Regions from separate parts of the Vibrio sp. R10-SG3-ISO10 genome, predicted to be linked through region 2. Evidence: riboswitches for the same ligand, from Rfam matches in the RefSeq annotation. Region 2 holds a riboswitch; the other holds the start of a gene.
The links. Region 2 has a riboswitch for lysine ahead of tet(35) (tetracycline efflux Na+/H+ antiporter family transporter Tet(35)). Riboswitches for the same ligand answer to the same signal wherever they lie in the genome.
Positions count from the first base shown of each region.

Region 1: linked by a shared signal. The riboswitch ahead of lysC (lysine-sensitive aspartokinase 3) and the one ahead of tet(35) (tetracycline efflux Na+/H+ antiporter family transporter Tet(35)) in region 2 are both predicted to bind lysine.

Region 1 is NZ_JCBDHG010000023.1:104,665-107,845, reverse strand. Features, by position in the region: gene pmbA (metalloprotease PmbA) at 1-22, shown strand, start outside; gene lysC (lysine-sensitive aspartokinase 3) at 211-1,563, opposite strand; lysine riboswitch at 1,681-1,858, opposite strand; gene AC6R16_RS18765 (pyridoxal-phosphate-dependent aminotransferase family protein) at 2,090-3,181, shown strand, end outside.
Region 2 is NZ_JCBDHG010000020.1:440,422-443,602, forward strand. Features, by position in the region: gene AC6R16_RS12020 (inosine/guanosine kinase) at 1-922, shown strand, start outside; gene AC6R16_RS12025 (H-NS family histone-like protein) at 1,032-1,442, opposite strand; lysine riboswitch at 2,035-2,216, shown strand; gene tet(35) (tetracycline efflux Na+/H+ antiporter family transporter Tet(35)) at 2,331-3,181, shown strand, end outside.

The DNA.
Region 1 (3,181 bases), on a different contig from region 2:
AATGAAGGTTGCGGGAGAGTAAACAAGGAGCGGACTACGTCCTTAGGATAGCTAGACCGCTTCGCTGCTGGAGAACTAGACTTGATTAATTTATGGATGTCTTTAGCTCTCTAGCTCTCCAAAACGAAAGGGTTGGCAAAAATGCCAACCCTTTAAAATATCCGTCGAATCCCGAATCCCGAATCCCGAATCCCGAATCCCGAATCCCTTTTACTCCTCAAACAACTCCGTATGCAGTTTCTGAATCGCTTGTTTTGAGACTGACTCATCAACTAAGAAACACAGGTTGTGTGGGCTCGCGCCGTAGCAGATCATACGCAGGTTGAAATCTTCTAAAGTGCTGAATACTTGCTTTGCATAGCCTTTACTCTCACTCATATTGTTGCCAATCAGAGCAACCAAGCATAGGTTGTGTTCTACCTCGACCGTACATAACTCTTCTAGCTCAATACGTGCGGCTTCTGGAAGTTGTGGTGCACCGCCAGCAGTATCTGTTTGGTCTAAAGTGAGAGATACACTGATCTCTGAAGTGGTAATCAAGTCGACCGAGATTTTGTGTTTAGCAAGGATCTCAAATACTTTAGCTAGGAAACCATAGGCATGGAACATGTTGGCGCTGCGCAGTGTCACCATGGTTTGGTTACAACGCAGAGCCAGAGCGCGAAATAGCGGTGAGCTTTCTACTTGATGACGAATCCAAGTACCGCCTTTCTGTGGCTCTTTCGATGAGCCGACAAACACAGGAATATCGTGGCGTAGTGCAGGAAGAAGCGTCGATGGGTGGAGAATTTTAGCGCCAAAGTTCGCCATTTCAGACGCTTCACTAAAACTAATTTCAGGAATTGGAGAAGCTTTAGGCGCAATGCGTGGATCAGTGGTGTAAATACCAGGAACGTCTGTCCAAATCTCAAGTCCAGAAGCTTCAACGGCTTCGGCGATTAGGGCTGCACTGTAATCACTACCACCACGACCTAAAGTAGTGGTGTTGCCTTCGGCGTCAGAACCGATAAAGCCTTGAGTAATCACTACTGCATCTTGGCACAGTGGCACCAGTGATTGCTGAGCAAGCTCGCTGATCTGGTCTAGTTGTGGCTCTGCTTTACCGAAATTGCTATCGGTGCGCAGAATGTCACGAATATCAAAACGTACTGCGCTGATACCGCGCTCTTTCATCAGTTGGGTAAGTAGGTGAGTCGACATCAACTCACCACACGCGACTAAGTGGTCTGTCAGTTTGTGGCTTGCTTGGATCGATGCCGCTTCCGCAAGGCTAGTCACTGTGTCGAGAATCTCGTAAACATCGCTCGCTGCTTGGGTTCCATCTTCAAGCTGTTCGAGTACCGCATCATGAATTTGCGCCAGTTTAGTCAAAATCTCACTGCGATGAACTTGGTCTTGTACGCCATTTGCGAGCTCGACCAGAAGGTTAGTGACACCTGAGCAAGCGCTACTCACAACGAGTTTTGTATTTGGATTACTTTCAATAATTGCAGCACAACGGCTCATTGCCTCAAAGTTAGCAACGCTTGTTCCACCAAATTTAGCTACATTAAAACTGCTCACAGCATTTCTCCCACGACTTCCTAAAATAAAAACTTTTGGTAGCTATACCAACATCCAGTGTTTTGCTTTGATGAAGAGAGTTGAGCGAAAGAGAGGGGGCCTTTTATATGTATGACTTTCCTCAGAAGCTCATCATCAGACTGGGCTGATGACAGTTGTAGGGATTCAACCCTAGCAACCGACAGATCCAAACCGACACTTCGGATCTACCTCGGCACTACTCCCCCTCAATGTGTTGTATCGGATTTGTGGCTCCACAACACGTCTACCTGGGCAGTGCTCCTCTTCTGCAAAATAATTTGCTATGTGGCATAAATATTCGCCACATGTCCGCATTGAACGTTTTTCTGTGAACTATGTCAATGAGAATTTGTAACTTTATGCCTTTTTATAATTAACAAACTTGTGACACTGGTTTGACCTCAATACTTTGGGCTAATTGCTGCCAACAAAGAATTGAATTAAGGTGGGTTTAAGGAAGTAAAGATAGAACAAAAATTATATTGATATTAAAAAGGAGCTGCCAATGACGATTCAAAGTTTTATCCCCCCTCATCGTATTCTTATGGGACCTGGGCCTTCAGATATATCTCCTCAAGTGTTGCAAGCTTTGAGTCGCCCGACGGTTGGTCACTTAGATCCATTATTTGTTGGCATGATGGATGAGCTTAAATCGCTGCTCAAGTACGCTTTCCAAACTGACAATGAGTTTACCATTGCCGTTTCTGCGCCAGGGAGTGCAGGGATGGAGACTTGTTTCGTCAACCTGATTGAGCCGGGTGAAAAGGTGATCGTTTGTCGCAATGGCGTGTTTGGCGAGCGTATGCGTGAAAATGTTGTACGTGCAGGGGGCGTAGCTGAAGTTGTCGATGATGAGTGGGGTGCACCCATCTCTGTCGATAAAGTCGAGCAAGCGTTAAAAGATAACCCTGACGCGAAAATCCTAGCTTTTGTTCACGCTGAAACGTCGACTGGTGCGTGCAGTGACGCAGAGGCCTTGGGTAAGTTGGCTAAGCAATGTGGCTTGCTGACCATTGTAGATGCTGTGACCTCGCTTGGTGGCGTACCGCTTAAGGTCGATGAATGGCAACTAGATGCGGTTTATTCAGGCAGTCAGAAGTGTCTTTCTTGTGTTCCGGGTCTTTCTCCGGTGACCTTTTCTCCAGCTGCGATTGAGAAAATTCAAGCGCGTACCACGCCAGTTCAAAGTTGGTTTCTAGATCAGAGTTTAGTGCTTGGCTATTGGAGCGGTGAAGGAAAGCGTAGTTATCACCATACTGCGCCTGTGAACAGCTTATATGCTCTGCATGAGTCATTGTTGATTCTTAAGAATGAAGGGTTAGAAAATGCATGGCAGCGACATCGAGACATGCATGAAAAACTTAAACAGGGCTTAGAGAAGCTAGGCTTTGAGTTCGTTGTCGAGCAAGACTCGCGCTTACCTCAGCTCAACGCTATTTATGTTCCGCAAGGTATTGATGAAGCTAAAGTGAGAACTCACCTACTAGAGACTTACAACCTAGAAATTGGTGCTGGCTTAGGCGCGTTAGCAGGTAAAGCGTGGCGTATTGGCTTGATGGGTTACGGTGCCCGAGCCGAGAATGTCGCGTTGTGCTTA
Region 2 (3,181 bases):
CTATTTATGTAATACATCGAGCCGTATGGATCTAAACCATTTGCAAGGTGTCGACGGGGCAATTGGTCGCTGTTTCGCATTAATTACTGAAGACGGTGAGCGCACTTTCGCTATTAGTGAAGGGCAAATGAATCAGCTCCATCCAGATAGCATTCCTGAAAAGATATTTAAAAATGCTTCTGCTTTGGTATTAACCGCTTATTTGGTCCGTTGTAAGAAAGGCGACCCAATGCCTGAAGCGACGATGAAAGCTATCGAGTATGCAAAAAAACATGACGTACCTGTTGTGCTAACCCTAGGCACCAAATTCGTTATTCAAGATGATCCAACATTTTGGCAAGATTTTTTAAACGATCATGTTTCTGTGGTGGCAATGAATGAAGACGAAGCAGAAGCGCTTACAGGAGAGTCTGATCCACTTGCAGCTTCTGACAAAACGTTAGAGTGGGTTGATTTAGTATTATGTACTGCAGGGCCAGTTGGTCTATTTATGGCGGGTTACACCGAAGAATCTGCAAAACGTGAAACGTCTTTACCATTATTACCGGGTAGTATTGCAGAATTTAACCGTTACGAATTTAGCCGACCTGCTTCAAAAGCGCTTTGCGACAATCCGATCAAAGTTTACTCGCATATTTCACCGTATATGGGTGGCCCAGAGAAAATTAAAAATACTAATGGTGCCGGTGATGCTGCATTATCTGCATTGTTACACGATATGGCGGCGAATAAATACCACAAAGAGAATGTGCCTAACTCAAGTAAGCACGCACATTCATACTTAACTTATTCATCGTTCTCGCAAGTATGTAAATACTCTAATCGCGCTAGTTACGAAGTGCTAGTACAGCATTCACCGCGCCTATCTCGTGGACTTCCTGAACGAGAAGATAGCTTAGAAGAAGCGTACTGGGAACGTTAATTCTACTGCAAACTATCAAAGCCTCAATTTAGTGAGGCTTTTTTAATTTTTAGAGAGGATAATAAAAAAGCGCCATAAAGGCGCTTTTTAAATAAATCACTCAAAACGATTAGATTAGGAAGTCGTCTAGTGACTTGCCTGCATCTAATTGCTCTTGGATTACTGAAGGTGTACGACCTTGTCCTGTCCAAGTTTTTTCTTCACCAGAAGCATCAACATATTTATATTTTGCTGGGCGAGGAGCACGCTTCGCTTTTGGCTTACTTCCTTTAGACTCACCTGCCAATGCAGAAATAAGCGCTTCGACGTCGATGCCGTCTTTAGTAATCTGTTCAGCAATAGCGGCTAATTTAGCTTCTTGCTCTGCAGCTGCTTCACGTTCAGCTTCTTCTGCTTCTTTACGCTCAGCTACAACAGTAGTTAGTTTATCTAACGCTTCTTCTAATTGCTCAAGTGTTAGCTCTCGAGAAAAAGCACGTAGACTACGAATGTTTAATAGTGTTTTTGTTAGTTCCGACATTTATTCATCTCTTCGCAATATAAGTTGTCGATGTATGAATCATAAACCTCTTAATTTAATATTACAATCTCACTGACATAAATTTACGTAAAATAACTATCACAATGTTGTTTGATAGCCATTTCATTATTAATTTAGCTGCTTGCAATAAATAGATTTTTAATCACGATATAACTTTTATATTAACAGAGAACTATCTGAGAGTGCGGTTTCATATTAAATGTTATCGCGAATATAGGCGTAGCCCCAAGGTATATGTCCTTCATTATGTATTAGTGCGGAAAAACAAGTCTGGTGTATCAAAAAAATGTATCTGTCATGTAAAGGTAGTTAGACAAACACGTCATTAATCGGGTGGATTTCTGAGAAATCAGAACGTTCGAGTTCAATGGATGAACCAATATGCTATCCAATGGGATGACTATTCATCAATCATGAAAGCTTAGTCGAAGCTAGCTAACGATATTTTTAACAGTAGAAAAGGAATATTATGTTGAAAGAGGTGGTGATATGAGTACAATGGGCGCAACCTAATGCGATTTGTTGGTTAAATTATTGTTAAAATGATTTTTCGGTAGTTTAAAGTTTCAACGATCGCGGTAGAGGCGCGGAATAAATAAGTAGTGTTTGCTGGGGTGATGCCAATGAGCAAGCATAAAAGGTTATTTCGCCGAAGTGAACTTTCTCATCAAAGAGGTTTGCTGGGGTTACACCCGAAAGGGGTAACACTGCCATAGTCTATAATTTGTAAAACTATGGAGCGCTACTGTAGGGCTGGGTTTCGCATTCGCTGACCTATCGCTAATTTCAACTTAATTGATTGGAAATGATTTCCTTCAATTAGTCTGCAGTAGATCTCTAACCATTTATTACTGGTTTTTGAAGATCATGAATTTAATTGATTTTGCATCATCTCCTTTATCTCTTTTGCCGCCACTTGTGGCATTGAGTCTTGCTATTATTACCCGCCGTGTACTTGTTTCACTCGGTGTGGGTATTGTTTTGGGCGCTATCTTACTTAATGACTACTCATTTGGTAGTGCGCTTGGATATGTTGGTTCTACCGTTTCAAGCGTCTTTATTGAAGATGGTGGCATCAATACTTGGAATATGAGTATTGTTGGCTTCCTACTCCTGCTAGGAATGATGACAGCGCTATTAACGCTTTCAGGCGGTACACGCGCGTTTGCGGAGTGGGCTCAAACTCGAGTTAAGAGTAAGCGTGGCTCTAAGCTTCTTGCTGCATTTTTAGGTGTTTTCATCTTCGTTGATGATTACTTTAATAGCTTGGCTGTTGGTGCGATCTCTCGCCCTGTCACTGACCGTTTCTACGTATCACGAGCTAAGCTAGCTTATATCCTTGACTCAACAGCGGCTCCAATGTGTGTGATCATGCCTGCTTCTAGCTGGGGTGCCTACATCATGACAATTATTGGTGGCATCTTAGTTTCGCATGGTATCACTGAGTATTCAGCGCTTGGCGCATATGTTCGTCTAATTCCGATGAACTTCTACGCTATCTTTGCACTACTTATGGTGTTTGCTGTTGCTTGGTTCGGACTAGACATCGGTAAGATGCGAGAGCATGAAATTGCGGCGTCACGTGGTCACGGTTTCGCTAAAGAGCAAGCTGAAGACTCGGAAGAAGCTCATGAGCTAAACGAAGAGTTGGATATCGAAGAGAGCGATAAAGGTAAAGTTTCTGACCTGATCTTGCCGATCGTACTACTTATTGTTGC